DNA from 3 places in the Kineosporia sp. NBRC 101731 genome. Region 2 is predicted to be linked to each of the others. Evidence: riboswitches for the same ligand, from Rfam matches in the RefSeq annotation. Region 2 holds a riboswitch; each other region holds the start of a gene.

Region 1 (10,312 bases), on a different contig from region 2:
GTTCCAGGTCGGCGAGCGGGACCAGCAGGGCTCCGGGGATGGCGAACCGGTCGTGCTCGGCCGGTTCGCGCACGTCGATGAGCAGGAAGTCGTCGTCCCCGGCGGCGCGGGCCCGCAGGCGTCCGGCCAGGTCTCCCGCGGTGATCATGGGGAGCGTGGGCGGTGCCAGGCGGGTGATCGGTGCCCGGGTGGCGTCGGGGATGAGGCGGAACGTGCGCCACGACCAGGTCTGTACGTCCAGGGTCAGCACCCGCCCGAGCAGGCTCTGACCCGTGCCGGTGATGAGTTTGACCGCCTCGGCGGCCATGATCGAGCCGAACAGGCCACAGACAGCCCCCAGGACGCCCGCGTCGTTGCAGTCGGGCACGGAGCCGGGGGCGGGTGGCTCAGGGAACAGATCGCGGTACTGCGGGCCGTGTCCGCCCCAGAAGGTGCTGGCCTGGCCCTGGGACCGCAGCACGGCGGCCCAGACCCACGGGATGCCGGTCAGCACACAGGCGTCGTTCACCAGGTAGCGGGTGGGGAAGTTGTCCGAGCCGTCGAGTACCAGGTCGTACTGCTCGACCAGCCCGACGGCGTTGCCGGTGTGCAGCCGTTCGCGATGTCGTTCGACGCGCACCAGCGGGTTGGCCCGCCGCACCGCGTCGGCGGCGCTGTCGACCTTGGACCGCCCGACGTCCGCACCGGTGTGGATCACCTGTCGCTGCAGATTGGACTCCTCGACCACGTCGTCGTCCACCAGCCCGATCGTGCCCACGCCGGCCGCGGCCAGGTACTGCAGGGAGGGTGAACCGAGGCCTCCGGCCCCCACCAGCAGCACGCGGGCGGCCTTCAGCCGTCGCTGACCGGTCCCGCCCACCTCCGGCAGCACCAGATGGCGCGCATAGCGCCGGTGTTCGGCCTCGGTCAGGGGGCCTCCCGGGGCCACCAAGGGCGGACGTACGTCACCGGTCACGCGCGGTCCCCGAACTCGGCCAGGCCCACCGGCGTCGAGGAGGCCAGCGCCCGTTCACGTTTCGGGATACGCCCAGCGAGCCGGGCCGCGCGCCCGGCCTGGACCGCCAGCCGCATCGCGACCGCCATCCGCTCGGGGTCGTGCGCCCGGGTCACCGCGGTAGCCAGAAGCACACCGTCACACCCCAGCTCCATCGCCAGGGCTGCGTCGGAGGCGGTGCCGATCCCGGCATCGAGAAGGACGGGAACGCCGGCCCGCTGGGCGATGAGAGCGATGTTGTGCGGGTTCAGCACACCCAGGCCGGTGCCGATCGGCGCGCCCAGCGGCATCACCGCAGCGCAGCCGGCGTGTTCCAGTCGCTGTGCCAGCACCGGGTCGTCATTGGTGTAGGCCAGCACGGTGAAGCCCTCGTCGACCAATTGACCCGCCGCGTCGAGCAGTTCACCGGCGTCCGGGAGCAGGGTGTCCTCGTCGGCCACCACCTCCAGCTTGACCCACGACGTGCCGAGCAGCTCGCGGGCCAGCCGGGCCGTCAGCAGGGCCTCACGGGCGGTGCGGCATCCGGCGGTGTTGGGCAGGACCTGCACACCCACCCGGGTCAGGATGTCGAGCAGCCCTCCATCGGCCGTGGGGTCGATCCGGCGCATCGCCACGGTCGTCAGCTGTGTGCCGGAGGCCCGCAGCGCGCTCTCCAGGATGCTCAGGTTGCCGGCGCCACCGGTTCCCATCACCAGCCGGGACGTGAAGGCCTGGCCGGCGATCCGCAGCGGCTCGTCCGACAGGCCGGACTGCCCGGGCTGCCCGGCCTGTTCCAGCATCGGGGTGCTGACCTCAGGCGTGCTCGTCATCCGCCCGCCACCGCCCCGAGAATCTCGAGCCGGTCGCCGGGACACAGCCGTGTCGTCGTCCACTGCCCGGCCGGGACCACGTCGTCGCCCAGGGCCACGGCCACTCCGGTGGGTGGGCCGCCCTGGCTTCCAGCGACTTCGGGCCCGGCGAGTTGTCGCAGTAGGTCCGCCACGGTGGCCTCACCGGGCACCTGCACGGGTTCGCCATTGACGATCACCTCGAGCATCGTGTTCTACCTCCGTCCGGCCGTGGCCACCGTGGTGGTGTCACGGCCTGTCGTCGATGTACCGGGCTGTTCGAGCCGCCGGGGATCGCACACCCGCACCGGGCCGGCGGGCACGTCCCCGTCGGCCAGGGCAGCAGTCACAGCGTCGGCAGTGACCCCGCACAGCAGCACACCGTTGCGGTGGTGGCCGGTCGCCAGGATCAGGCCCGGGACCGCGGAAGGCCCGATCAGGGGCAGGTTGTCGGGAGTGCCCGGACGGCATCGCGCCGCGGTTTCGGTGAACTCCAGTTCCGATACCCCGGGCACCAGGGCCCGGGCGTCCTGCAGGAGATCGTGCACGGCGCCGGCGGTGACCCGCTGGTCCAGGCCGACGTCCTCGCTGGTCGCCCCGACCACCAGTTCACCGTTCTCGCGCGGCACCAGGTACACGTCCCGGCCGTGCACCACCGCGCGGACGGTGCGCCGCAGGATGTGATCACCCGCGGGCATCCGCAGCCGCAGGATCTGCCCCTTGACCGGCCGTACCGACGGCACGACCGACCGGGCCCACGCGCCGGTGGCCAGCACCACCCGGAGGGCCCGCACCAGTGCCCCGGAGGCCAGACGGACGCCGGCGAGCACCTCGTCCACCCGTTCGGGGGTGCCTGAATCCTGAACGGTGACCACCCCGGCGGTCGTGGCCGCGATCCGCAGAGCCTCCAGCAGCCGGCGCGGGTCGATCTGGTGGTCGTCGGGGATCAGTGTGCCCGCGCTGACCCCCGGATCCAGCGTCGGTTCCAGTGCGCGGCAGCGCCGACCGGTGAGGGCCTCGACCGTCAACCCGAGACCGGCCTGCAGGCGCCGGGTCTCGGCCAGGCGGGCTCGGTCGTCGGCGGTCAGGGCCACGGCCAGGGTGCCGCACCGGCGGTACCCGGTGACCAGGCCGCTGACCAGCTCGAGTTCGCGGACGAAGTCCGGGTATCCCTGCGCCGCGTGACACCCCAGACGCAGCAACGGTTCTTCGCCGGGCTGCACCTCGCTGACGGGGGCGAGCATCCCGGCCGCCACGCCGGAGGCCCCCGATCCGGGCGCAGGGTCGACGAGGATCACCTGCAGCCCGCGCTGGGCCAGCCGCCAGGCACAGGCCGTGCCGACGACACCGCCGCCCAGGACGACCACATCGGTGGCCGGAACAGGCGTGCCAATTACCATGTTCGAGCTCCCTTCGCCGGCATGACCCGGAGCAGGTTCAACGGTCGGCGAGATGTTCGCCCTCTCAGCCCTCGGTGGGCTCCCGTGCTGGCATCACCATACCCCGCCCAATGCGACACTTCGGCGCATGCCCCGATCCCCGCACCCGGCCCTGATCCGGGCCCGCCTGTATCTCTGCTGCGATTCCCGTTCCCGTCAGGGCAATCTCACCGACTCTTCGGACGTCGTGCTGGCGGCTAGGGTGGACGTCATCCAGTTGTGGGAGAAGGTTCTGGCAAGCCGCGCGCGAGCTGGAGCTGCTGGAGGTGTTCGGCGCTGCGGTGCAGCGGCACGGCCGGTTACCCGCGGCTGGCGACCGGAACGACATCGCCTCGATCGCCCGCACCGACGTCCTGCACCTGGGCCGGAACGGATCGAGAATTCTTGGGCGTCGTTGGTCGGCGAACACCTCGTGACTATCGACCGTGATCATCCCGGGAAAGGGCGGTGTTCGGCGACCGGTCATCGCCAGTTCGGCAAGCAGTCGCGGAATGTCCGCTCCAGGCAGCGACCGGTGACGGTGAGTCGCTTCTTCCGGAAATAATTCAAGAGCAAGTTGTTTCGCATGTGCGGTGCGATCAGTCGTGCACGGCGATGATCGTGGCGAAGGCCTGCTGGATCAGCTGGGACAGAGGAGGCCGGTTTTCGGCGTCGCGGTCGCGCAACTCCCAGTCCCGGATCAGGCCGCTGCGCAGGGCGGCGAGCGAGGCCCGGGCGAGGATATCGGCCACGAATTGCGGCTCCGGATCATCGGAATTGGGGGTTGAGGCCGCGATCAGGCGCGCGCGCAGGGGGATCGCTATCGCCTCCTCCACCCGGAAACCGACCGCGTTCGGGGCGCGGCGGAGCTTCGGGCCGGGCGGGCCCTCGTGGAACATCCACAGGGGTGAGGGCCGGTTTCCCTGGGCGATCTTCCACGCCACGGTGGCCAGGCCCATCTGGACGGCTGTCAGCGGTCCCTCCGCGGCCGGCCGGGTCCGGATGGCCTCGGTCAGGTCCGGAAGCCAGGACAGGGCGTCGTCCAGGATCAGTTCCTCCTTCGCGGCGAAGTACCGGAAGAAGGTGCGTTCGGTGACGCCAGCGGCATCGGCGATGTCCCGGACGGTGGTGTTCTCAAAGCCCTGCTGCTCGAACAGCCGGTCGGCGGCGGCCTGCAAGGCCGTGCGGGTGGCCAGTTTGTTGGCCTCGCGCTTTCCACCGGTAGACGTCACAGGCAAAGCATTTCACGATCAGCCCCCGACTACCTAAAGTCACTCGTCGCATTGTCTGGGCAAACTTGTCAGCCCTGACACTTTTGCCTAAAACTGTCAGTCGTGACAGATTTTTTGAGTGCGCGGCCCGGTGGCCTCTACCGGCTGGGACGTTTCTGCGCCCGCCACCCCGGGCCGGTCGTCCTGCTCTGGCTGGTCCTGCTCGTCGGCGTCACGCTCGGCCACCAAGCCCTGGGCGGGCAGTACTCCGACGACTTTGAGCTGCCCAATGCCCCTGCTCAGCGGGGTGCTGATCTCCTGCAGATGCATCAGTCCAGTAGCGGTGCGCAGAGCGGTCAGGTCGTCTTCACCGTGCGCGAGGGAACGCTGGCTCAACAGAAGGCGGCGATCGACAGTTCGGTCGACGCCATCCGCCGTCTTGGCCATGTGCAGTCCGTAACCGACCCCATAGACTCTCAGGACGGCCGGACCGCCTACGTCACTGCCGGTTTCGACAAGAATCCGAGCGCGCTGGGTGACGCCTTCGTCACCCAGATCGACGATGCCACCGAGTCGGCCCGTCGGGCGGGCGTCAACGTGGAGTACGGCGGTGAGCTCGGTCAGGCTGCCCGGCCGAAGACCGGCGACGCGGTCTCGGAACTGATCGGCATCGGCACCGCGGTCGTAGTGCTGCTCCTGGGTTTCGGCAGCGTCGCCGCGGCCGGCCTACCGATCCTCTCCGCAGCGATCGGGGTGCTGGCCGGGATGGGGCTGCTCGGCATGCTGGCCGCCGCCACCACGTTCGCCACGGTCTCGCCCACGCTGGCGATCATGATGGGACTCGGCGTCGGTATCGACTACGCGCTCTTCCTGGCCACCCGCTTCCGCCAAGACCTGATGGAGGGCGGCGAACCGGCCGAGGCGGCCGGGCGGACCGTGGAAGGCAGCGGGCGATCGGTCCTGATCGCCGCAATGACCGTGGTCATCGCGATGCTGGGGCTCTATGCGTCCGGGGTCTCCTTCATCGGCAAGCTCGGTCTGGCGGCGGCGCTGACCGTCGCGGTCGCCGCGGCGGCCGCCGTCACGCTGGTGCCGTCGCTGCTCGGCCTGGCCGGCAAGCGGATCGACCGGCTGCGCGTCCGCTCGGCCGTCGCCGAGGCCGGTAGCGGCGAGAGCGACGTGTGGCACCGGCACGCGGCCCGGATCGGACGCCGTCCCTGGCTGTATCTGGCCGGCGGGGTGGCGCTGCTGGCCGTGATCGCCCTGCCGACGTTGTCGATGCAGCTGGGACACGTGGACGCCGGTTCCGATCCGGCCGACTTCACCAGTCGGCAGGCCTACGACGCGATCTCCGACGCGTTCGGCCCCGGTGCCAACGGACCGCTGACCATCGTGGTGGACGTCTCGCACGCCGACACGGACGTGTCAGCCGATCTGCAGAAGGCTCTGCAGGGCGTCCGAGGCGTGGCCTCGGTCTCGAAGGTGCAGGCCACCAAGGACGGGGACGTGCTCGTGGCCACGGTGATCCCGACGACCGGACCGCAGGACTCCTCGACCGAGGAGGTGCTGCGCACCTTGCGCGACGACACCCTGCCCAAGATAGTGGAGGCCCATGACGCCCACGGATACGTGACCGGGGCGACCGCCTTCCAGCTCGACTTCCGCGACAAGATCGTCTCCCGGCTGCCGGTGATCATCGCTGTGGTGCTTGCGGCGGCGATGCTGTTGCTCCTGATCACCTTCCGCAGCGTGCTGGTGGCCATCAAGGCGGCGGTGCTGAACCTGCTGTCCATCGCCGCGGCCTACGGCGTGGTGGTGGCGGTGTTCCAATGGGGCTGGGGCGCATCACTCTTCGGGGTCAGGGAGACCGTGCCCATCGAGTCCTACGTACCCATGATGATGTTCGCGATCGTGTTCGGGCTGTCCATGGACTACGAGGTGTTCCTGCTCTCGCGGGTCCGCGACGCCTGGCTGCGCACGCACGACAACCGGTTGAGCGTGGGCGAAGGGCTGTCGGTGACGGCGCGGGTGATCAGCTGCGCGGCGCTGATCATGACCAGCGTCTTCGCAGCATTCGTGCTGTCCGACGTGATCGTGGTCAAGATGCTCGCCCTCGGACTGGCGGCCAGCGTGCTGATCGACGCCACGATCATCCGCTTGATCGTCGTCCCGGCCACCATGTTCCTTCTGGGCGGCGGCAACTGGTGGATCCCCCGCTGGGTCGACCGGATCCTGCCGCACCTCGAAGCTCACACCACACCAGCTCCTTGATCCATCAGGGAAAGGCCTCCTGCCGTGCAACACGTGAATCTTCCCGACGGACGCAGTCTTGCCTACGACAGCATCGGATCCTCCGACGCGCTGCCCCTGGTGTTCCATCACGGATCACCCGGCGGCGCGGTCCGGCTCAGACCCCTGACCGAAGCCGCCTACAAGCACGGGCTCCGACTGATCACTTTCAGCCGCCCCGGTTACGGCACCTCCACTCCTCACCCTGGTCGTAGCATCGCCGACGTAGCCGCGGATGTGACCGAGCTGTTGGATGCCCTCGGCACGGAAAAGTTCCTCACCATGGGTCATTCGGGCGGCGGCCCGCACGCGCTGGCCTGCGCCGCGCTCCTGCCGCAGCGGTGTCTCGGCGCTGCGATCGTCGCCGGAGTCGGGCCCTTCGCCGCGCCGGGCCTGGACTTCCTCGAGGGCATGGCTCCGGAGAATCTGGCTGAGTTCGGCGCTGCTGTCAAGGGAACCAGCGAACTGGACGCCTACCTGTCGGCCGAGGCGCAGGGCCTGGCTACCGTCCGGCCCGAGGACGTCGTCGCGGCGCTCGGCGGCCTGGTGGGGCCGGCCGACCAGGCCGCCCTGACCGGTGACGCCCTTGAGCACATGGTCGAGACGATGCACTACGCCGTCTCCTCCGGGATCGCCGGCTGGCGGGAAGACGATCTGGCCTTCGCCAACGACTGGGGATTCGCGCTGGAGGACATCCGCGTGCCGGTGAGTGTGTGGCAGGGAGTCCAGGACCGGATGGTTCCCCTCGCACACGCTCTTTGGCTCGCGGACAACGTCCCGGGCGCCGCGCTGCACGTCGAATCGCAGGACGGGCATCTGTCGCTGTGGTCCCGGTTCGGCGACATCGTCGGTGACCTCCTGGTCGCCGTCACGGAAAATTCCTGACCGCTCATCTGATCCGAAAAGTAGGTACACGGTATGAACACCAACCGACGACAGGTCATCAAGGCGGCCACGGCGACCGCGGTCGCCGCCGCCGGAACCCTGGGGGCCAAGTCAGCGTTCGCATCACCGACCCCGACCCCGACCACCACCACAGCCATTCCCACCAAGGGCGCTGCGGTCGTGCTCCTGGGTACCGCCGCCGGACCCGTCCCGATGCGAGGACGGAAGGGAATCTCCAGCGCCCTCGTGGTGGACGGGCGGATCTACCTGATCGACATGGGGCACGGCACCTTCGACCAGTTCGAGCTGTCCGGTCTCGACATCGCCGATCTCGACCACGTCTTCGTCACCCACCTGCACTCCGACCACCTGGCCGATCTCTACAACCTGCTGTGGCTGCGGTTCGGTGGGATCAACCCGCTGACCCACAAGGTGACCATGCACGGACCGGGACCGGCCGGTGCACTGCCGGCGTCCGCGTCGGGTGAGGCCGTGGCTACGGTCTCACCCGAGAACCCGGCTCCGGGGCTGAACGACTTCATCACGTCCTCGATCACCGCCACGGCCTACGACATCAACATCCGGATGCGGGACGAGGGCTGGCCCGATCCGCGCGCCCTGGTCCAGGTCGAGGAAATCACCGTTCCTGAGGTCGGGGCCAGTCCCACCGGCGAAATGGCGCCGGCCATGAAGCCGTTCACGGTCTTCTCGGACGATCGGGTCACGGTGACCGCGATTCTCGTCCAGCATCCGCCGGTTTTCCCGTCCTTCGCGTTCCGGTTCGACACCGCTTATGGGTCGGTCGCCTTCAGTGGGGACACGACGATCACCGATAACACCGTGACGATTGCCCAGGACGCGGACATCCTGGTGCACGAGGCCATCGACATGCAGGCCGTCGAGGATGCGGGCAATCTGACGCCCGAGCAGATCCAGCACCACGAGAACAGTCACTCCGATGTGACCCGTATCGGCGGTGAGGTGGCTCAGCCGGCGAACGTCAAGACGCTCGTGCTGTCCCATCTCGCCCCCGGAAGCAAGGCCCTACCCGACAGCGCTTGGAAGTCCAAGGCTCAGAAGGGATTTTCCGGAGAGGTCGTGGTCGGGAACGACCTTGACGTCATCCGGCTCCAGAAATAGTCAGTCCGTGAGATCGTCCCGGTAGTTGGTCAGACCGGGGTGTCCCCTCCCCGGTGAACCCGGCCTCGTCGCCCGGCGCCGCACCCGTTCGTTCCCGGGAGACGTCGTCCTGTCCGGGAATCGGCATCTGCGTCGTGGACACCTGTAGGGAGCCGACAGTACTTCACCGTCCAGTGTCCCGCTTCTGTGATCGGGGGCATCAGCGAGATGGCTTGTCCATGGCGAGGGCGGGGTGCCGCACAGCGACCCACGGTGATGCTGACACTCACCGACGAGTCACTGCGGTCGGGCGGCGGCGTGCTGCCCGCACGCCGTTGCCGATCACCAGCACCTCGGCCAGTTCGTGGGTGGCCACCACGACCGCGAGCCCGAGTACGCCGAGGGCCGAGAGCGGCACCAGCACGAGGAGAATGAGCATGGACAGCACGAGGCTCTGCAGCATGACCCGCCGGGCCCGGCGGGCGTGGGCCAGGGCCTGCGGCAGATGACGCAGATCTTCGCCCATGAGGGCCACGTCGGCCGTCTCGATGGCCACGTCGGCACCCATGGCGCCCATCGCGATACCGACGTCGGCGGTGGCCAGGGCCGGGGCGTCGTTGATGCCGTCGCCGGCCATGGCCACGCTGCCGGGCAGTTCGGCGACGATCCGGGCCTTGTCCTGCGGACGGAGGCCGGCGTGCACCTCGTCGATACCGGCCTGGGCCGCGAGCGCTTTGGCCGTACGCTCATTGTCGCCGGTCAGCATGATCACCCGCAGGCCGAGGCGTCGCAGCTCGGACACGGTCTCGCGGGCCTCGGGGCGCAGTTCGTCGCGCACCCCGATGATGCCCAGGACCTGTTCGTCGTGCTCCACCACCACCGCCGTGGCGCCGGCCTCCTGGAGGCGACGGACGTCGTCCTCCAGGAGGCCGGCCTCGACGTCACCGGGACGCCCGAGGCGCGCGGGTCGTCCGTCGATGGTTCCCTCCAGGCCGGACCCGGCGATCGCCCGGACGTCCACGGCCTGTTCGGCAGGCCCGGCAGGCCCGACGGATTCGAGAATGGCTCGGGCCAGAGGGTGTTCGCTGTGTTTCTCCAGTGTGGCGGCTACCCCGAGCACCTGCTCGCGGGAGCTGCCGCCGGCCGTGACGACGTCGATCACGACCGGCCGGCCCCGGGTGAGGGTGCCGGTCTTGTCCAGGGCGACGACGCGGACGCGGCCCATGGCCTCGAGTGCGGCGCCGCCCTTGATCAGCACCCCGAAGCGGGCGGCCGAGCCGATCGCGGTGACGACGGCCACCGGCACGGAGATGGCCAGGGCGCACGGAGCGGCCGCGACCAGCACCACCAGTGCGCGTTCCAGCCAGGTCGATGGATCCCCGAAAAGACTTCCCAGAAAGGCAATGCCGGTGGCCAGGACAATCACTCCGGGTACCAGCGGCCGGGCCGTGCGGTCGGCCAGACGCTGGGCGGTGCCCTTGCGTTCCTGGGCCTGTTCGACGATGTGCACGACCCGGGCCAGGGAGTTGTCGGCCGTGGTGGCCGTGACCTGCACCTCGAGGACCCCGG
Region 2 (10,312 bases):
CCGTCGCATGGGCGAGGATGCCTCTCCCCGACAGTGAGGCTGGTGCCCCCGATGGTCATCCCGATCGATTTCCTGCGGATCGCCGCGAACGGCACCGAACAGTTCGCCGACGTGCTGGAGTCCGCCGACCTGGGGGCGCCGGTGCCGTCCTGCCCGGGCTGGACCGTCGTCGACCTTGCCGATCACGTCGGTGGGGTGCACCAGTGGGCCACCCACGCGATCGTCGTGGGCAACGCGGGCGGGAAGCCCACCGCCGCGCCGCGCGACCGGGACGGGCTGGTCGCCTGGTACCGGGAGTCGGCCACCGGCCTGCTGCGGGCGCTGCGGGAGAGGCCGGACGACGCCCCGGCCTGGCACTTCGGGCCCGGACCGCAGGTGTCGGGCTGGTGGAAGCGGCGGCAGGCACACGAGATCACGATGCATCGGTGGGACCTCCACCAGGCGCTCGGCCGGGAGAACCGCATTGATCCCGCGCTCGCGGCCGACGGGGTGGACGAGGTCCGCAGGATTTTCTTCCCCCGGCAGGTGCGGCTGGAACGGATGCCACCGCTGACGCAGTCGCTGGCCGTGGTGGTGGCCGAGACCGGGCAGGAGTTCGTATTCTCCGGCGACGGCACGACGGACGAGCCGGCCGACGCCACGGTCACCGGGCCCGCCGAGGCGCTCTATCTGGCTCTCTGGCACCGCATCTCGCCCGACGACCCGTGCCTGGAGATCACCGGCGAGGTGGAGGTCGTTCGTTCCGTGCTCGGCGCGCAGGTGACTGCGTGACCGTGCTCATGGAGAAGTTCGGTATCCGCCGGAAAAGGGCCTAGGGGCGCACCACGTCGGCGATCGAGCGGATCTGGTCGGGGGTGACCCGGCAGCAGCCCCCGACGATGCGGGCGCCCGAGCGCAGCCAGCCGTCCACGTCGCCGAGCAGAAGGCCCTGTGATGCCGGCAGCCAGGCCCGGTGCACCGCGTCCCAGCCCTCACCGCTGTTGGGGTAGACCACGCCGGGTTTACCGCCGAACTCGACGGCCAGGTCGACCGCGAGCCCCACGCCCGACGGGTCGGTGCAGTTGACGCCCACGGCGATCACCGAGGACACCGACGTGGCCATGGAGAACGCCTCCCCGGCGGGTTCGCCGCGGCGGGTGAGCAGGCCGTCGGTGGTGAGGCTGAGCCACGCCGGGTGTCCCAGCCGGTCCAGCTCGGCGAGCAGGGCCTCCACCTCGGCGAGGGAGGGAATGGTTTCGACGGCCAGCACGTCGACGCCGGCCTCGGCCAGGAGCTCGAGCCGGGGACGGTGGAAGTCCCGGAGTTCGTCGACCCCCACCGATCCGTAGTCACCGGTGTATTCGGCGCCGTTGGCGAGCATCGCACCGTAGGGCCCCACCGAGCCGGCCACCAGGGCCTCGCGACCGGACTCCTCGACGGCCCGGCGGGCCAGCTCGACCGATCGCCGGATCAGTTCCTGACCCGTGGCGAAAGGGATTCCCGCGCGAGAGAAACCCTCGGCCGAGGCCTGGTAGCTGGCGGTGGTGACGATGTCGGCACCGGCGTCGAGAAAGGCCCGGTGCGCGTCGACGACGGCGTCGGGGGCGTCCAGCAGGAGCTGGGCCGACCAGAGAGTGCCGGAGATGTCGTGGCCCCGGCTCTCGAGCTCGGTGGACAGACCCCCGTCCAGGACGAGGGGCCTGTCCATCAGGTCGATCACCGGTCAGTCCCGCACCAGGGCCTTGGGCATCTTGCCCGTGGACCTCACGTAGTAGGCCGCAGCCTGCCGCGTGGCGAACATCCGGGCGACGCCCATGATCGCGCCGGACAGCGCGGCCCAGGCGATGGCCTCTTTCCAGGTGGTCTCCGGGTCTTCGGGCACGGTCGGCGGCTGGCCACCGGTTGCGCCCTTCCAGATGATGTTGAGCGACTGGTTGGCGGCCTGGGCCGCCGCAATCGCCGACGCGGCCGACAGGATCTTCCACATCACCGAATTCATGCTGTTCTCCTCATCGCACCGCCGGATGTCCGTACTGGGACTCAACTGGGACTCAGGTCAATCCTGACCTAAGGATCGCTCCCGGGCATTGCCAGGGGGGCGTCAGAGCAGGGCGATCACCCAGCGCACCACCGGGATGAGCACCGGGGCGCTGATGCCGAGCATGCTCAGCAGGACCAGCAGCGCGAGCAACCGGGCCAGTGGGCTCGGCCCGTGGCCCGACGTCGTGGAGCTGCGCAGCATCCTGAGGATCACCGTCACAGGGTGGCACGGGTCCTGCCGGAAGTCCTAGGCCTCACAGAAACCACTCAGTAGGTGTACCGTCACAAGCGCGACAGGGGAGCGCCAACAGGGCGCTGAGAGTGCAGGCAACTGCAGACCCTCGAACCTGATCCGGGTCATGCCGGCGAAGGGAGTCGAGCTTCTCGGTCATGGCCGAGCTGTGTGCCTTCGTCTTCGGAGGGGCGCGGCGGCGGGTCACGGCACCCCTCCGAAGACGGAGGAGCAACACCCATGAGAAACATTCTCTGGACCGGTCCGCGGCTGTACGCGGCCCTGGCCGCGATCGCGCTGGCGATGGTGATCTACCTGGTCGGCCTGCCGGCGGGCGTCTCGGTCTTCGACACGACACTGGCCGACCTGACACTGCCGATCGCGCTGTTCGTGGGCACGGCCGGCGTCGCGATCACCGCCGCCACGGCGAGGGCCGGACGCTGGCGGGTCGTGGACATCGTCACCGCCAGCGTGCTCGGTGTCGCGGGCGGCCTGGTGTTCGCGGTCTGGAACGCTGCCTCCACCCCGCTGCGGGACGCGATGGTGCCTCCCACCTCGGCGATCATCGCCGGGGTATGGCTGTTCCCGGCCGTGCTCGGGGCCCTGGTGGTGCGCAAGCCGGGCGCCGCGGTCTACACCGAGCTGGTCGCGGCGGCGCTCTCCGCGCTGGTGGGCAACGAGTGGGGCTTCTCCACGGTCTGGTACGGCCTGGTCGAGGGCATGGGGGCCGAGGTGGTGTTCGCCCTCGTGCTCTACCGGCGTTACGGGCTGCCCACCGCGCTGTTCGCCGGGGCCGGGGCCGGTGTCGCGGTCGGCCTGCTCGACAGCCTCATCTACTACCCGGAAACGCTCGGTGCGGCCGGGAAATTGGCCTACGTGCTGATCGCGATGGCTTCGGGTGTGGTGATCGCCGGGATCGGTTCGTGGCTGCTCACCCGGGCCCTGGCCGCCACCGGAACCCTGGCCCCACTGGCCTCGGGACGCAGCGCCGAACGTGTCTGAGGCCCGCCCTCCGCTGATCGAGGCGCGGGGCTGGGGCTGGCGGCACTCCACCCGCAAGGCCTGGGCGGTGCAGGGGCTCGACCTGCGGGTCGAGCCCGGCGAGCGGGTGCTGCTGCTCGGTGCCAGCGGGGCCGGTAAGTCCACCCTGCTCGCGGGTCTGGCCGGGCTGCTCGACCCGGAGGAGACCGGAGGGGACGAGGAGGGGGCCCTGCTGCTGGACGGCGTGCAGGCCCGTCGGGCGCGGCAGGAAGCCGTGCAGGACGGGCAGGCTCTCACCGGCCTGCTGCTGCAGGACCCGCAGGCCCAGACGGTACTGGCCCGGTGCGGTGACGACGTGGCCTTCGGGCTGGAGAACCACGCCGTGTCCGACATCTGGCCCCGGGTGCGGAAAGCCCTGGAAGGCGTGGGGTTTCCCTATGATCTGGCCCATCCGACCGGAAGGCTGTCCGGTGGGGAACGGCAACGGCTCGCCCTGGCCGGGGTGCTCGCGCTCGATCCGGGCCTGCTGCTGCTCGACGAACCCACCGCCATGCTCGACCCGGAGGGCGCCGACCTGGTGCGCCGCACGATCGCGACTGTGCTGGAACTGACCGGTGCGGGCTGCATTCTCGTTGAGCACCGGGTGCAGCCGTGGCTACCGTTCATCGATCGGGTCGTGGTGCTGGAACCCGGCGGTGGCGTGTACGCGGACGGACCGCCGGATCAGGTCTTCGACGAGCAGGCTTCGTCGCTGGTCGCGGCGGGTGTGTGGGTGCCTGGAGGGCGTCCGGAATGGAGGACGCGGGTGAGCGGGGAGGTTCTGCACGACCACGAACGGGGTTTGCCACTGCTCACGGCGGAGAAGCTGGCGGCTCGCCGACCGGGTCAGGCCGAGCCTCCGGTGCGGGACGTCGACCTGACGGTCCGGGCCGGGCGGGCGCTCGCCGTGACCGGGCCCAACGGGGCCGGGAAGTCGACCCTGGCGTTGGCCCTGGCGGGCCTGACCGCTCCCGCGGCCGGCGACCTCACGGCCTCCGAACGGCTTGCGAAGGGTCTCGGCCCGCACCCGCACGCCTGGAAGGCGGGTCAGCTGGTGAGCCGGATCGGCACGGTGTTCCAGGACCCGCAGCATCAGTTCGTCGCGCCGACCGTGGCCGGGGAGCTCGCGGTCGGGCCGGAACGGGTTGCGGCTCAAGGTAAAAGCTGGTGGCAGCGCCAACCGGGCGGGCACGCGTCCGCCATCGGGTCGGAAGAGATCCTGCAGCGCCTGCGGTTGGACCACCTGGCGCGGGCCAACCCCTACACCCTGAGCGGGGGCGAGCAGCGGCGGCTCTCGGTGGCGACCGTGCTGGCCACCGCCCCCGACGTGCTGGTGCTCGACGAGCCGACCTTCGGGCAGGACGCGCGCACCTGGACCGAGCTCACCACGCTGTTGCTGGAGTTGCTGGGCGAGGGCCGGGCGGTGGTCGCGGCCACGCACGACCTCGACCTGGTGACGGTGCTGGCCGACCACGGAGAGGTGATGGCGCTGTGACTGCGCTGCTGGAGGGTCTGGACATCCGCGAGGCCTCCCGGGCGCCTCTGGCCCGGGCCAATCCGGCCGCGAAACTGGCTGTGGCATCGGTGATCTCGATCGGCCTGATCCTCACGGTGGATCCGGTGACGGCAGGGGTGGCCCTGGCCCTGGAGTTGCTGGCGCTGCCCTTCTGCGGTCTGAGCCCCCGGAAACTGTTCCGCAGCAGCTGGATCATCCTGCTCGGGGCGATCCCGGCCGGACTGCTCACGCTGGTGTTCGGGGTGGACGACGGGGCCACCCTGATCGGGCTCGGCCCGGTGACGATCACCGAGGGCTCGCTCAGCTCGGCGATTGCGATCACCCTGCGGATCCTGGCGATCGGGCTGCCCGGGGTGGTGCTGCTGGCTACCACCGACCCCACCGACCTGGCCGACGCGCTGGCCCAGAACCTGCACCTGCCGCACCGGTTCGTGCTCTCCGCCCTGGCCGCTCTGCGCCTGGTCGGTCTGCTGGCCCAGGAGTGGCAGACGCTGACGATGGCCCGTCGTGCCCGGGGTCTCGGCCATGGTCTGAAACAGGCGCTGGGTCAGGTGTTCGCGCTGCTGGTCATCGCGATCCGGCGGGGTACGGTGCTGGCGACCACGATGGAGGCCCGGGGATTCGGGGTGGACGCACCCCGCACCTGGGCGCGGCCCAGCCGGTTCACCTGGTTCGACGGGGTGGTGGTGCTGGGTGGTGTGCTGGTGGCGGTGGCTTCCACGGCCGCGGGGATCGCGGCAGGCACCTGGAACCTGGTGCTCACCTAGGGGTTACTCGTAGGTGCAGAACCCGTCCACGTGGTTCCCGATCTCCGGGCTGAAGGTCTCGAGCATGGAGTTCACCAGCCGGGCCGTGCCGTCCGGGTGCGCGCACGCGCCCCGGCCGGTGACCAGGCCGGTGAGCTGCTCGATCCGCTCCACCAGACTCGCCGCCTCGCGGTGTGAGCGCACCCGCGGAAGGCGCGTGCAGGCGTCTGCCAGCGCCGGCAGTCCGTTGGTGCACGGGCCGCACCGCTTGGCCCGCTGCCCGGCGAGATAGTCGACGATCGATGCGGTGTAGCTGAGGGGACAGTCACCGGGCAGCATCGGCAGCAGTACCCCGGCCCCCAGCCTCGCGCCGAAACGGGCCAGGTCGGCGGGGCTGAGCGTGCAGCTCGTGACCTGCTGCGGCGACAGCCAGGTGCCGTGGTAGCCGCCGACCAGCAGCGGCCGGGCCGGGTCGTACCCGCAGAACTCGAGCATCTCGGCCAGCGGCACCCCGTGCGGGGCCTCCAGCACCAGACCACCCGGGCCGTCCGCCGAGATCGACAGCAACCGGGTACCGGGGTCGGCCGAGGTGCCCCAGCGGGCGTATCGCTCGGGCCCGAGGTCACTCACGGCCGCCAGGTGGGCCAGCGTCTCGGCGTTCGAGAGCAGGGTGGGGCGCCCGCGGAGTCCGGAGTAGGCCGACGGGGTGCGCGAGGTGACCGGCAGGTTGTCGCGGCCGGAGATCATCTCCAGCACGGCCGCCGACTGCCCGCCGACGAATCCTCCGCTGGTGGTGTGCATCTCGTACTCGACGGCCTTGCGCCCCCGGTCCCGCTCACCGATCGCGGCGCGGATCGCCGCGACCACGCTCGGCCGTTCACCCGGAACCGCGACGTGCACGTGGTGAATGTCGAGCGCATCGGCCAGGAGCTGGGCGCCGTCGAGCACCAGGTGCGGGGCCGACAGCATCAGGCTGCTGTCTTTCGCACTGGCCGGTTCCCCCTCGGAGCAGTTCACCACCAGCTCGCGCTTCTTGCCCGACTCCACCGCGGCCTGCAGCTTGCGGGCGAACGGGAACTCCGCCCCGCCGCGCCCGGTCAGGCCGATCTTCCAGCTCATCTCGATCAGTTGCGGCACCGTCGTGCGGGCCGGCTCGTTCCACAGCCGCCGGTGTACCGGCAGGCTCGCACTGCCGTCCGGGCCCACGCCGCGCAGGAGCAGCGGGCCGTCCAGCAGGGAGACCACGCCGTGGAAACCGGCCTCCACGTCGGTGTGCGTCATCGGGACCGCTCCCGGGCCCGGGCCTGCCGGCGGCTACCGGCCGGCGAATGGCGCTCCAGGCGGCGCTCGGTGCCGAACGTGCCCAGCCGCACCACCACCGACCAGACCACCACACCGACGCAGAGCACGCTGACCGCGACCGACCAGGTCTCGCGGCTGTCGGTACCGATACCGAAGCCGTGCACCAGCCCGGCGCCCCAGCCCAGGTACGAGGTCAGGTGGATGGCCCGCCAGGTGCGCGAACGGAACCGGGTGCGGGAGAGTCCGGTGAGCACGGTGACGATGATGAAGTCGGTGGCCAGCGTGCCGAGACCCAGCCACAGCGGCTCGTATTCGCCCCGGAACGGGACGAGGACGTCCCACCAGCGGATGTTCACGAACTCGTCGATCACCGCCAGCGCCGCGTGCGCGATCAGCAGGGCCACCGCCAGCAGCGAGATGTTGCGGTGCAGGTGCTGGGTGACGAACCGCGGCCAGAACCGGGACGACGCCCGCACCGTGGAAAGTACGCCGAGCGCTACGGAGAGCGTCATCAGGACGAGCAGGATCACGCCCGTGCCCCGGTTCAGGAACCAGGTCAGCCGGTCGTCCTTGAACGCCTCGGTGAAGAAGTCGAGACTCATGCGCTCACGGGCCAGCCCGCGACCCGGTGAACCATGCCGTCCGCGTCGACCAGCCGCGCGGCCACGTCCTCGTGCTCCAGCCAGTCCACGGCGTCGCGGCCGCGCACGATCGACGAGGTACTGATGGCGTTCGCCTCCACGCACGAGACCCCGCAGGCCGTGACCGTGCGGAAGGCGGCATCCACCGGGCGACCGGTGCGCGGGTCGAGCAGGTGGTGCAGCTCACCGTCGTTCCACCAGCGCCGGGCCAGAACGGACGAGGTGGCCAGGCCGCCCTCGGTGATCACCACGATCTCGGCGCCCGGCTCGGCCACGTCTTCGGGGAGTTCGGTGACCGAGACCCGCCACGGGTGGGTACCCGGCGGGGTGGTCGGCAGCAGGCCGATCGCGACGTCACCACCCAGGCTGATCACCAGGTCGGTTCCCACCTCGGAGGGCACGGTCTCGGCAATCAGGTCGGCGGCGAACGCCTTACCGGTCGCCCCGAGGTCGAGCGACACATCGTGGGGAACCCGCACTGCACCCTGGGGGTCGATCTCGATCTCCCGCCAGGCACTCGTGCGGGCCGGGTAGGACGCCTGGGCCGGATCGCCGGAGACCAGGCCCGGCGTGATCGTGGAGTCCAGGGCCTGCCCGGCCGCCATCGACCGGCGCAGCTCGTCGATGTCCCGGTCGTAACCCAGCGCGAGCAGCTGTCGCCCCAAGGTCGGGTCGACCAGGCCGTCGGTCAGGTCGGCCGCCCACACCGCCGCGGACACCGCCCGGCACAACAGCGGCGTCACACCCACCCAGTCACCGGCGGCCCGGTTGACCCGGGCCAGGTCGGAGTCGGTGCGGAACCGGCTGGCCGCCCGGTCCACGTCGGCCAGGATGCGCTCGCAGGCCGCCCGCGCCGCGTCCAGCTTCGCGGCGTCGGCCACGACCAGGGCGGCGTAACTGCCCAGCGCGTTCCAGCGGGCCGTGCCGTAGCTGATGGTCGAGCTGATGGTGGTGCCGGAGCTTTCGGGGGCGGAGGGCATCAGGAGCCGCTCGAGGGGACCGCCGGCGGCGACGTGGTCGTGGTGGTGGTCGTCGTCGTGGTGGTCTCTTCCTCGGCCGCGGTGGTGGTCGTGCTCGTCGCCGGCGTGGTGGGTTTCGAGGTGGCCGTCGAGGTCTTGGTGGTCGCCTTCGTCGTGGCGGCCGAACTGGGGACGTCGGTCCCGCCCCCCTGCGTGGCCCGGGTTTTCGTGGTGGTGGCCGCGGCGGTGGAACCCTGCTGGCCCGTGGTGCTGCCGCCGGCCCGCTTCTTCCGGCGGGGCGCACCGGTGGCCTCGGCGGTGGGGGTGGCATCCGCCGAGGACTTGTTCCCGGACTGGTCCGGGGCCTGGGTCTGAGCCTGCTGCGCCTGCTGGGCGGTGGCCTTCTTCACCTCGTCCTGACCGCGGGTCTGCGAGGCGGCCAGCGCGGTGGTGCCGCCGACGGCGACGAGGGTGATCGCGGTGACCGCACCGGTCAGGGTGCCCGCGACTCTCAGGCCGCGGTCTCGGTCGTCAGGGCTCACAGAACGCACCCGCCCACTGTGGGGTCACCTCGGTGAAGAGCCGGTCATCCAATTCTCAAATAAACCTCAACCGAACGGAGTTGCCGCAGGTCGGTGTACGCAAGTGATCACGGACGGCTAACGGTATGAACCGTTCGGCCCCAGCTGCGTTCCGGCGTCCCTCAGGACTGTCCGACGAGCTTGCGGAGCTTCTGGCCCAGACCGCCACCGGCCGAGCCGCGTCGCTGCCGCATGCGCTCGCGGGTCCGGGTCTCGGCGGGGCTCAGCACCACCTGCACCTTGGCCCCGCCCAGACGGGAACGTCCCAGTTCCAGCCGTCCGCCCGAGGCGATCGCCGCCCGGCGCACGATGTCCAGGCCCAGACCGGAGGAGCCGGCGTTGCTGTGCCCCCGGGCCACCACGTCGGCGCCCGGCAGCCCGTTGCCGCCGTCCTGCACGGCCAGCACGATCTCGTGCGCGGCGTTGGTGTTCACCGTGACCTCGAGCGGCACGCCCTCCTCGGTGTGAGCGAACACGTTGTCGATCAGCACGTCCACCACGTCGGTGAGCTCCACCGGGTCGATCCGCGCCCAGGTGGGGCGGCTCGGCAGCCAGGTGCGCAGGGATCGTCCCTGCTCGTCGGCCAGCGCCGACCAGAACGCCACCCGCTCACCGACCAGCGCGGCCACGTCGCAGCGCGAGGCCACGTTCGGCCGGACCGGGCGCCGGGCGTCCTGCACCACCGCGTTGACCGTGCGCTCCAGCGTGGCCACGTGCTCCTCGATGCGCTGGGCGACCTCCGGGTCGGCGATGGCCTCGACGTCCAGGCGCAGCGCGGTGACCGGTGTGCGCAGGCGGTGCGAGAGGTCGGCGACCGACTCCCTCTCGGAGATCAGCAGCTGCTCGATGCGGGCCGAGAGCCGGTTGAGCGCCCCGGCCATGGCCACCACCTCGGGTGGCCCGTGCTCGGGACTGCGGATGTCGAGGCGGCCGTCGCGGATCGAGTCTGCCGCTGCGGCCAGGTCTTTGATCGGGTCGCTGAGTCTTCGCGCCAGGGTGTCGGCGGCTCCGACGGAGAGCGCCAGCAGCAGCGCGCCCAGGGCGCCGAGGATCCAGCTGGCCTGGCCCACGCCGTCGTGCAGCTCGGCCCCGCTGACCTCGGTGCGCACCACGTAGGCGCCCTCGGTGCTCAGCACCGGCGCGTAGACCACGGCCTCACCGTCGGCGCGGTTGGTGAACGCCAGTCCGTTGCGGGCGCGGTCGACGTTCGTCGAGTCGTTGCCGACCTTGGCGCCCAGGGTGTCGCCGTCCGGCAGGAACACCGTGGTGATGCCGAGCGGACCCTTGGGAGCCTTC
Region 3 (10,312 bases), on a different contig from region 2:
CCCGACAGCAGACCGCCGGCGAGCGGGCTCCAGACCAGGATGCCGAGGTCCTGGTCGAGGGTGAGGGGGATGAGCTCGTCCTCGGCGTCGCGGGCCTGCAGCGTGTAGTGGATCTGCTGGGACACGTAGCGCTGGTAGCCCCGGGAGTCCGCGGTGGCCAGAGCCTTCATCAGCTGCCAGCCGCTGTAGTTCGAGGCGCCGACGTAGCGGATCTTGCCCGCGCTGATCAGGCTGTCGAGAGCTTCCAGGGTCTCCTCGAGCGGGGTCTGGCCGTCCCACTCGTGGATCTGGAACAGGTCGATGTAGTCGGTGCGCAGGCGCTTCAGGCTGCGCTCGACCGAACGGACGAGGTGGTGGCGCGAGGCCCCGCCGTCGTTGGGACCGGGCCCCACGACCATCCGGGCCTTGGTGGCCAGCAGCACGTCGTCGCGACGCCCCTGCAGCACCTCCCCGGTGATCTCCTCGCTGACCCCGTCGCTGTACACATCGGCGGTGTCGATCAGGTTCACACCCGCGTCCAGGGCCAGATCGATCTGGCGCCGGGCCGTTTCGACGTCGGTGTTGCCGACCGCGGAGAAGCCTCCCTTCCCGCCGAAGGTCATCGTGCCCATCGTCAATGTCGAGACGCGTAGCCCCGACCGTCCAAGTCGTCGGTACTCCATGGATGACGACGCTACCTCGTCCTCATCCCCGCGCGTTCTGGGCTGCGGCCGCGACGAACGCGGTGACCGCTTCGCAGGCGATGTCCAGCAGATCGTTTCCAGGGCGTCCGCTGACGGATGTGCTCGTGTTGGTGCTCAACCCGGAGGCGGAGCTGGGAGACGTCCGTACTTACGCCTTCGCCATCGGATACCCCCTGTGAGCCCTCCATCAGTGGGGAAGATCCGTGCGCTGAGTCCGCACGGATCTTCCCCACTGATGGAGGCGGCCGTCGTCAGCCGGTGAGCTCTCCGAACAGCCCCGCCGCCACCGCAGCCCCGAGCAGGAGCCCGGCTGCGACCTGGGCGGGGGTGTGGGCCCGGAGCCGGATGCGTGACCAGGCCACCGCGGTGGCGCCGACGACAGTGATCGCCGTGGTGGGCGTGCCCAGTTCGATCCCCAGACAGACGGTGCTGCCCGCGGCGACGGCCGCGTGCACCGAGATCTTCCAGAGCGTGGTGACGGCCAGGGTGGTGACCAGGCCCGCGGTCATGGCGATCACGAGGGCGCTCAGGGGTGTCGGGGCACCGGCGAGGGCCAGCACGGTGAGGCCCAGGATGATGGACGCGACGGCGGCGGTCAGGGGGATCAGCCGCTGTTCGCGGATGCGCACGTGGCGGTCGGTCCACCAGCCCCGGCGGATGCCGACGAGGATCAGGGCGTAGGGCAGGCCCGGCGCGAAGAACAGGGTGAGCAGGCTCCAGCCCAGCCCGGCGACCAGGCCCGATTCCGAGCAGGCGACCACGAGCACGGTGAGGGTCACCAACTGGGCGGGCGCCAGGATGTCGGTGATCTGCCGGGCTGCGCGGTCGGTGGGGGATCGGACTTCGTGCTCGGCCTCGACAACCACGGGCAAAACGTTACTCGCCGGAACGATGAACAGGGCACCGGAGCCGGACCCATTCCTGGGGACCCGCGATCGCGGGTCCCCAGGCGGACGACTACTTCGTGAGAGGTTCCAGCGTGGGGTCGTTGGCGTAGGCCTCGGCCGCGTTCTCCTTGGTCACGATGACCGGGGGGAGCAGGTACGAGGGGACGACCTTCTCGCCGTTGTCGTAGGAGTCGGTGTCGTTGACGGTCGGCTCCTGGCCGGCCTGCAGCGACTTGACCATGGTGAGGGTCTCGGCCACCAGCTTGCGGGTGTCCTTGTTGATGGTCGAGTACTGCTCCCCGGCCATGATCGACTTCACCGACTCGACCTCGGAGTCCTGACCGGTCACGACCGGGATCGGCTTACCGGCGCCCTTGACCGAGGTGATGATTGCGCGGGCCAGGGTGTCGTTGGGCGACAGCACGCCGTCGACCTTCTTGTCCCCGCTGTAGGCCGAGGTCAGCAGCGAGTCCATGCGGGACTGGGCGTTCTCGGCCTTCCAGCCCTGGGTCGCGGTCTGCTTGATGTCGGTCTGCTTCGACCCGACGACGACGTCACCCTTGTCGATCGCCGGCTGCAGCACGCTCATCGCGCCGTCGAAGAAGACCTTCGAGTTGTTGTCGTCCGGCGAGCCGGAGAACAGCTCGATCGTCCAGGGACCGTTGGGCTTCTTCTCCTTCATGCCGTCGAGCAGCGCCTGACCCTGCAACTCGCCGACCTTGAAATTGTCGAAGGCGATGTAGTAGTCGACGTCCTTGGTGTTGGTGATCAGCCGGTCGTAGGCGACCACCACGGCGCCGGACTCCTTGGCCTGGGCCACCTGGGTGGACAGCTGAGCCGCGTCGGTCGCGCCGATCACGATGACCTTGGCACCCTTGGTGACCATCGCGGTGATCTGGGCCTGCTGGTCGGCCACCGTCGTGGACGCGCCGGCGTACTGCACGTCGGCCTGGAAACCCGCGTCTTTCAGGCCCTGGGTGAACAGGTCGCCGGCCAGGACCCAGTTCTCCGACGTCTTGGCCGGCAGGGCCACGCCGATCAGCGAGTTCTGCGCGAAACCCTTCTCCGGTGCGGCGGAGTCGCTGCCGGTTTCGCCGTCGCGCTCGGAGCCGCAGGCGGTCAGGGCCAGTAGCGCCGCGGCGCCGACCAGGAGACCCTTGGTGAGTACGGTACGCATGCTGGGATCACCCTCCATTGGGAATCAGCTTGCTGTAGTTGCTTTGACGTCCTGCTGTGGGCCCTCGGGCAGTGCGGCGGGAGCAGGTCTGAAGGGGCGTGACAAGGTTCCTATGATCGAGAACCGCCCCTGGTTCTTGTTGTAGACGTCGAGAGCGACGGCGGCGAGCAGGAACAGGCCCTTGATGATCTGGACCATGTCGGAGCCGGTGCCGATGAGCTGCAGGCCGTTGCTCAGCACGGCCATCACCAGGCCACCGACGATCGAGCCGCTGATGGTGCCGAGGCCACCGGACACGGCGGCACCACCGATGAACACCGCGGCGATGGCGTCCAGTTCCCAGCTCAGCCCGTCTTGCGGGCCGGAGGCGGCGGAGCGGGCCACGAAGATCATGCCGGCCAGTGCGGCCAGGATCGACATGTTCATCATGACCAGGAAGTTGACCCGCTTGAGCTTGACGCCGGACAGTTCCGCGGCCCGCGAGTTACCTCCGACGGCGTAGATGTAGCGGCCTCCCGCGGTGTTCCGCGTGTAGAACGAGTACGCGACGGCCAGGACCGCCAGGATGATGCCGGAGACGGGGAAGCTGGTACCCACCCGGCCCCCGGCGAAGCGCAGGGTGACGAAGACGATCAGGAGCAGCATCACGGCGATGCGCACGATCGAGATCCACAGCGGGGCGGGTTCGGCACCTTCCATCTGCCGGCGGACCTGACGGGCCCGCACTTCGCGCCACACCACGACGAGGCAGATGAACAGGCCCAGGAGCAGGGTCGGGTTGTTGTACCCGGTGTCCGGGCCCATCTCGGGAAGGTAGCCCGCGCCGATGTTACGGAACCCCTCCGGCACCGGCACGGTGTCGGCGTTGCCGATGTACTGGTTGCCGCCGCGGAACAGCAGCATCCCGGCGAGCGTGACGATGAACGCGGGCACCCCGATGTACGCGACCCAGAAGCCCTGCCAGGCGCCGATCAGGGCACCGACACCCAGGCCGAGCAGAACGCCCAGGGGCCAGGGCACGTCGTGCTCGGTGACCGCCTTGGCCACCACGATGCCGGTGAACGCCGCGACCGAGCCGACGGACAGGTCGATGTGGCCGGCGACGATGACCATCAGCATGCCGATGGACAGGATCGAGATGTAGGCGTACTGCTGGGTGAGCGCGATCAGGTTGCCCGAGGTCAGGGTCAGGCCGTCGGTGCGGATCTGGAAGAACAGCACGATCGCGGCCAGGGTGAAGATCATCCCGAACTGCCGGGCGTTCGACGTGTTGCCGCCGAAGAGGTTGCGCTGCAATTCCTTCAGATAGCTCATGGGGTGGGCATCCTCCTCGTCGAGGTCATCTTCTTCATCAGGATCTCGGGATCGGCGTCGGCACGGGCGATCTCACCGGTCACCGTGCCCTCCGACACGGTGTAGATGCGGTCGCACAGGCCGATCAGCTCGGGCAGCTCGGAGGAGATCACGATGACGCCCTTGCCCTGGTCGGCGAGCGCCTGGATGATCCCGTAGATCTCGTACTTGGCGCCGACATCGATGCCCCGGGTGGGCTCGTCGAGGATCAGCAGGTCGGGGTCGGTGAACATCCACTTGGCCAGCACGACCTTCTGCTGGTTGCCGCCGGAGAGCTTGACCACGCCCTCGTCGACGCTGGGGGCCTTGATCCGCAGACTCTTCCGGTACTCCTCGGCCTCGTGGTACTGGCTGGAGCGGTCGAGCACGCCCCGGCGGGTGATCTTGCGCAGTTTGGCCGACACCACCGACGTCTTGATGTCGTCGAGCAGGTTCAGGCCGATGGCCTTGCGGTCTTCGCTGACGTAGGCCAGGCCGTGTTTGATCGCGTCGGCGACGGACTTCAGCTCGACCGGCCTGCCGTCCTTGATGATCTGACCGCTGAGGAAGATCCCGTACGAGCGGCCGAACAGGCTCATCGCCAGCTCAGTGCGCCCGGCGCCCATCAGACCTGCGAAACCGACAATCTCGCCGTGCCTTACGGTGAAGTTGGAGCCCTTGCAGACGAGTCGCTCGGTGGAGACGGGGTGGCGCACGGTCCAGTCCCGGACCTCGAAGAACACCTCGCCGATGTGCGGGGTGTGATCGGGGAAGCGGCTGTTCAGCTCGCGTCCGACCATGCCGCGCACGATGCGGTCCTCGTTCGCGCCGTCGGTGGCCACGTCGATGGTCTCGATCGTGCGGCCGTCGCGCAGGATCGTGATCGAGTCGGCGATCGCCTCGATCTCGTTCAGCTTGTGCGAGATCATGATCGAGGTGATCCCGCGCTGTTTGAAGCCTTTCAGCAGGTCGAGCAGGTGCCGGGAGTCGTTCTCGTTCAGGGCGGCCGTCGGCTCGTCGAGGATCAGCAGCTTCACGTCCTTGGCGAACGCCTTCGCGATCTCGACGAGCTGCTGCTTGCCCACACCGATGTCCTTGACCAGGGTGTCGGGGTCGTCTTTCAGGCCGACCATCGACATCAGCTCCAAGGCTCTGCGGTTGGCCGCTGTCCAGTCGATCCGGCCCAGGCGGCGGGGTTCGTTCCCGAGGAAGATGTTCTCGGTGATCGACATGCCCGGCACCAGGGCGAGTTCCTGGTGGATGATCACGATTCCCGCGCGCTCACTGCTGCGGATGTCCGAGAACCGGGTCTGCGATCCCTGGTAGACGATGGCCCCGGTGTAGGTGCCGTAGGGGTAGACCCCGCTGAGAACCTTCATCAGCGTTGACTTCCCGGCGCCGTTCTCGCCGCAGATGGCGTGGATCTCGCCGGGCCGGACCACCAGGTTCACATCCGCGAGGGCTTTGACTCCCGGGAAGTCCTTGGTGATCGAGCGCATCTCCAGAAGTGGAGCCGCATCCATGTCTCCTCCAAGGCCGCGGCCATGGTGGCCGTTTCGGCTCAGCGGGTGATCGTCCGTGATCATCCGTCGCCGGTGACCGCTTGACGACCGTTCCCCGCCCAACACTCACCGACTGCTGCCGAACACTAAATTCAATTGATTTACTAAGTCAACGGCGTCTGGACCCATGTCGGCGAACGTGAGACGAACGGTAACGGGAGACGTGGTCGCGTGCGGCAGACAGGAACCAATCTCTCCAAAGTCGCTCAGTACAACCGGGCCGTGGTGCTGGATCAGATCCGGTTCGCGGACGGCATCAGCCGGGTGGAGATCGCCCAGCTCACAGGCCTGACACCGCAGACGGTTTCGGGAATCGTGCGCCGGTTCATCGCGGAGGGCGTCGTCCGGGAGGACGGGTCAGGGCGCTCCAGCGGTGGCAAGCCGCGAACGCGGCTGCTGGTCAATGCTTCGGCCGGCCGGGCGGTCGGTGTGCACTTCGACCCGGCCGAGTTGTCGTGTGTCGTGGTGGACCTTCTGGGTACTCCGCTGGGGAGCCTGCGGCGCCCGACCCCTCCGGACGCCGACCCGGCCCTGATCGCGGCGGCGGTGGCCGAATTGGTGGACGAAGTGCTGGTGGCCGCGGGTGTCACGCGCGAGGAGGTTCTCGGGCTGGGCATCGTCACACCAGGGCCGATCGACCACGGTCGCGGCCTGCTGATGGCCCCGCCGCAGCTGGCCGGCTGGACCCGGGTACCGTTGGGACGTCTGGTCGCCGAGGCGACCGGCCTGCCGGTGACCCTCGAGAACGACGCGACCGCGGCCGCGATCGGTGAACGCTGGGCCGGGGCCGGTCGGGGCGTCGCGAATTTCGCCTACGTCTTTCTCGGCACCGGTGTCGGCGGCGGGCTCGTGCTGGGGCATCAGGTGTATCGCGGCGGCTCGATGAACGCCGCCGAGTTCGGGCACACCTCGGTCCGTCCCGACGGGCCCCTCTGCTACTGCGGGAACACCGGATGCCTGGAGACGCTGGTCAGCCCGGCGGCGGTGGTGGCCGACGTGCGGCGGCGCCTGGCGGCGGGTGGGGGAGCGGACTCGGTGTTGTCGTGCGGCGGCGATCCGCAGGCTCTCACTCACGATGCGGTGTACCGGGCTGCGGCCGGCGGTGACCGGTTCGCCGCCAAGATCGCCGACGAGGCGGCCGAGCACGTCGCCACCGTGGTGGTGAACGTGGTGAACATCGTCGACGTCGAACTCGTGGTGCTGGGTGGCTTGGGTATCCGGCACGTCGAGGACCGGTTCCGGCGCACGGTGGAACGAGCTCTGCGCACGCGTCCGCTGGCCCGGCAGATCCGCACCGCCCGGGTCGAGCTGTCACCGCTGGTCCAGGACGGCGCCGCGATCGGTGGGGCCGCGCTGGTGCTCTACGCCACCTACTCACCGCAGGTGTCGGCGCTGCTCTCGTTGTGACCTCGCGGTGATCTCGCGGGGATCAGTGGCTGATCGCCTGCGGCCTTGCGCGAAATGGCCGGAAGTGGGAACGTCCTCGCAGAGACACGGGGTGCCCCTACCAAGGGGGGCTGAGATGAGACCCGTCGAACCTGATCTAGTTTGCACTAGCGAAGGGATGTCTTCGGATGACGGATTTTGCCGTACCCGAGAACACCGTTGTGACGGCCACGGCCGAGCTCCTGACCCGGGTCAGGCGGCAGACGCCGCTGGTCCAGTGCATCACCAATGACGTGGTGGTGAATTTCACCGCGAACGTGCTGCTGGCCCTCGGCGCGGCTCCGGCCATGGTCGATATTCCCGAGGAGTCGGGCCTTTTCGCTCAGGCGGCCGGTGGTGTGCTGATCAATCTCGGCACCCCGCACGCCGAGCGGCGGGCGGCGATGGAGGTGGCGGCCGCGTCGGCGCAACAGGCGGGTACCCCCTGGGTGCTCGACCCGGTTGCCATCGGCTCCTTGCCGGTGCGCACCGAATTGGCCCACCGGCTCTACGATGTGGGCCCTACGATCGTGCGCGGCAACGCCTCCGAGATTCTCGCGCTGGCCGGTTCCGGTGCGGGTGGGCGCGGGGTCGATGCCACGTCCACGGTCGATGACGCGGCCCGGGCGGCCGGTGACATTGCCCGGAAGACAGGCGGAGTCGTCGCGGTATCCGGTCCCGTCGACCTGATCACCGATGGCCGCCGCAGCGTGCGTCTGGCCAACGGGCACGAATGGCTGACACGGGTCACCGGGGGTGGTTGCGCGCTGGGGGCGGTGATGGCGGCCTTCGCCGCGGTCGATCCCGACGCCTTCGCCGCGACCACGGCCGCGGTACTCGCCTACACGGTGGCGGCCGAGCAGGCCGCCGCGGTGGCCGGTGGGCCAGGCTCTTTCGCTGTCGCGTTCCTCGATGCGCTGTCCTCGGTCACGGGTGACGACGTCGAGCGTCTGGCGCGCGTGTCATGACCGCACCCGACCTCAGTCTCTATCTGGTCACCGACGCCGCATGTGCCCGGAGGGCCGGGATCTCCCTGCCCGATCTGGTCGTGGCGGCCGCCTCCGGGGGCGTCACCACCGTTCAGGTGCGGGAGAAGGACCAGCCCGCGGGGATTTTCCTGCGTACCGTGCTGGAGATCGGGCAGGTGCTGCCGGAAGGCGTGACCCTGCTGGTCAACGACCGCGTCGACGTGTACCTCGCGGCCCGCGACCTCGGCGCTCCGGTCGCCGGGGTGCACCTGGGGCAGAAGGATCTGCCCGCGGCCAGTGCCCGGGACCTGATCGGGCCGGACGCCGTGCTGGGTGTCAGTGCCTCCCATCCGGACCAGTTGACGGCTGCCGCAGCCAGTTCCGCACGCGTGGACTATGTCGGTATCGGGGTGCTGAGGGCCACGGCGACCAAGTCCGACGCCCCGGAGCCCCTGGGGGTCGACGGGATGCGGGAGCGAGCGAAACTGTCTGCCCTGCCGGCGGTCGCGATCGGTGGCATCCAGATCGCCGACGCCGCCGCGCTGAGTGGCAGCGACCTGGCGGGAGTGGCTGTGGTCAGCGGGATCTGCGCCGCGAGCGACCCGGCCGCGGCTGCCGCCTCCTACCGGGCCGCGTGGGCGGCATGAGCGGCCCCGTGACCAGCGGGCCGGAAACGCTGACGGTGACCCCGCGCGTCCTCTCGATCGCCGGTACCGACCCGACCGGAGGGGCCGGCATCCAGGCCGACCTCAAGAGCATCGCGGCCAACGGCGGCTACGGGATGGCCGTCGTGACCGCGCTCGTCGCCCAGAACACCCGCGGCGTACGCTCGGTGCACACCCCGCCGACCGGATTCCTGCGTGAGCAGCTGAATTCCGTCAGCGACGACGTCGAGACCGACGCCGTGAAGATCGGCATGCTCGGCGCCCCGGAGATCATCGCCGAGGTCGCCGGCTGGCTGCGGCGTGTGCGGCCGCCGATCGTGGTGCTCGACCCGGTGATGGTGGCCACGAGCGGCGACCGGCTGCTGACGCCCGAGGCCGAGCAGGCGCTGCGCGACCTGCTGCCACTGGCCGGGCTGGTGACCCCGAACGTGCCCGAACTGGCCGTGCTGGCCGATGCCGGGCCGGCGCGGGACTGGGACGAGGTGGTGCGGCAGGCCCTGGAGGTCTCCGGTCGCTGGGGCGTGCGGGTCCTGGCGAAGGGCGGTCATCTGGCCGGGGACGAGGTCAGCGACGCATTGGTGGATGCGGGCGCGACCGACCCGGTGCTCCGCCTGGATGCCCCGCGCGTCCACACGTCGTCCACCCACGGCACCGGTTGTTCCCTGTCGTCGGCCGTCGCGACCTGGCAGGTGGCGACGGGAGACTGGTTCACGAGTATCGACCGGTCCAAGCGCTGGCTGACCGAGAGTCTTCGCCACGGTGAGCAACTGAACGTCGGGCAGGGGCACGGGCCGGTCAGTCATTTCGCCGGGTTGTGGCAGCGCGCAGGATTGAGCACCAGTGCCGGTGACGAATGGTGGCAGCGTGTCGACGGACTGCGTCGGGCCACCGATACCGACCCGTTCCTGACCGGCCTGGCCGACGGCTCCCTGGCGGGAGCGGCCTTCCGTTACTACCTCGCCCAGGACGCTTACTACCTCGAGGGATACGCGGGCGTGCTGAGCCGGCTCGGGCAGCTGGCGGACGATCCCGTCGAGCGGGCGTTCTGGGTGGCCGCGGCCACCGCCTGCGTGACCACGGAGTCGAACCTGCACCGTACCTGGCTGGGCGCGAGCGAACGCCCCGCGCCCGGGCCGGCGACCCACGCCTACCTCGGCCACCTGCGTCAGGCCGTCGAGACGGGCTACGGGCAGGGCGTGGCCGCGGTGCTGCCCTGCTACTGGATGTATGCCGACATCGGTCACCGGCTGGCGTCTCGCGCCGCGGGGAACCCCTACGCCGAATGGATCGAGACCTACGCCGATCCGCTGTTCCAGTACGCCACCCGGCAGGCCCGGGAGATCGCCGACCGGGTGGCCGGGGCCGTGTCCCCACCGCAGCGGGAACAGATGTGGCGGGCCTTCGAGAGGTCGGCCCAGCTGGAGCGGGAGTTCTTCGCCGCCGCGGTGTGAGCGCCGATCGCTGAGCGCGTTATCGTCTGGGGCAACCTTTTCGGCGCCACCCAACGTCCAAGGGGGGCAGGTGTCGGCGGGACCTCCAGGAGGAACACGAAGTGCGATCGGGTCATGACTCCGAGATGGCCGGAGCCCACCGGGGACCACGTCGATTCCTGG

What was found. Region 2 has a riboswitch for thiamine pyrophosphate ahead of QSK05_RS02160 (ECF transporter S component). Riboswitches for the same ligand answer to the same signal wherever they lie in the genome.
Region 1: linked by a shared signal. The riboswitch ahead of thiO (glycine oxidase ThiO) and the one ahead of QSK05_RS02160 (ECF transporter S component) in region 2 are both predicted to bind thiamine pyrophosphate.
Region 3: linked by a shared signal. The riboswitch ahead of thiM (hydroxyethylthiazole kinase) and the one ahead of QSK05_RS02160 (ECF transporter S component) in region 2 are both predicted to bind thiamine pyrophosphate.

The regions. Positions count from the first base shown of each region.
Region 1 covers NZ_BSTC01000004.1:368,644-378,955, reverse strand. The annotation lists gene QSK05_RS14655 (ThiF family adenylyltransferase) at 1-955, opposite strand, end outside; gene QSK05_RS14650 (thiazole synthase) at 952-1,773, opposite strand; gene thiS (sulfur carrier protein ThiS) at 1,800-2,030, opposite strand; gene thiO (glycine oxidase ThiO) at 2,037-3,221, opposite strand; TPP riboswitch at 3,213-3,317, opposite strand; gene QSK05_RS14635 (TetR/AcrR family transcriptional regulator) at 3,839-4,471, opposite strand; gene QSK05_RS14630 (MMPL family transporter) at 4,574-6,721, shown strand; gene QSK05_RS14625 (alpha/beta fold hydrolase) at 6,755-7,624, shown strand; gene QSK05_RS14620 (MBL fold metallo-hydrolase) at 7,658-8,764, shown strand; gene QSK05_RS14615 (heavy metal translocating P-type ATPase) at 9,030-10,312, opposite strand, start outside.
Region 2 covers NZ_BSTC01000001.1:507,153-517,464, forward strand. The annotation lists gene QSK05_RS02140 (maleylpyruvate isomerase family mycothiol-dependent enzyme) at 52-771, shown strand; gene mmuM (homocysteine S-methyltransferase) at 812-1,687, opposite strand; gene QSK05_RS02150 (DUF4235 domain-containing protein) at 1,703-1,978, opposite strand; gene QSK05_RS02155 (hypothetical protein) at 2,081-2,233, opposite strand; TPP riboswitch at 2,305-2,410, shown strand; gene QSK05_RS02160 (ECF transporter S component) at 2,492-3,253, shown strand; gene QSK05_RS02165 (ATP-binding cassette domain-containing protein) at 3,246-4,766, shown strand; gene QSK05_RS02170 (energy-coupling factor transporter transmembrane component T family protein) at 4,763-5,554, shown strand; gene QSK05_RS02175 (NADH-ubiquinone oxidoreductase-F iron-sulfur binding region domain-containing protein) at 5,558-6,814, opposite strand; gene QSK05_RS02180 (DUF8596 domain-containing protein) at 6,811-7,437, opposite strand; gene QSK05_RS02185 (FAD:protein FMN transferase) at 7,434-8,456, opposite strand; gene QSK05_RS02190 (hypothetical protein) at 8,456-8,977, opposite strand; gene QSK05_RS02195 (sensor histidine kinase) at 9,139-10,312, opposite strand, start outside.
Region 3 covers NZ_BSTC01000003.1:496,248-506,559, forward strand. The annotation lists gene QSK05_RS12160 (aldo/keto reductase) at 1-662, opposite strand, end outside; gene QSK05_RS12165 (phosphatase PAP2 family protein) at 935-1,549, opposite strand; gene QSK05_RS12170 (substrate-binding domain-containing protein) at 1,641-2,747, opposite strand; gene mmsB (multiple monosaccharide ABC transporter permease) at 2,772-4,061, opposite strand; gene mmsA (multiple monosaccharide ABC transporter ATP-binding protein) at 4,058-5,665, opposite strand; gene QSK05_RS12185 (ROK family transcriptional regulator) at 5,813-7,048, shown strand; TPP riboswitch at 7,126-7,223, shown strand; gene thiM (hydroxyethylthiazole kinase) at 7,216-8,034, shown strand; gene thiE (thiamine phosphate synthase) at 8,031-8,681, shown strand; gene thiD (bifunctional hydroxymethylpyrimidine kinase/phosphomethylpyrimidine kinase) at 8,678-10,150, shown strand.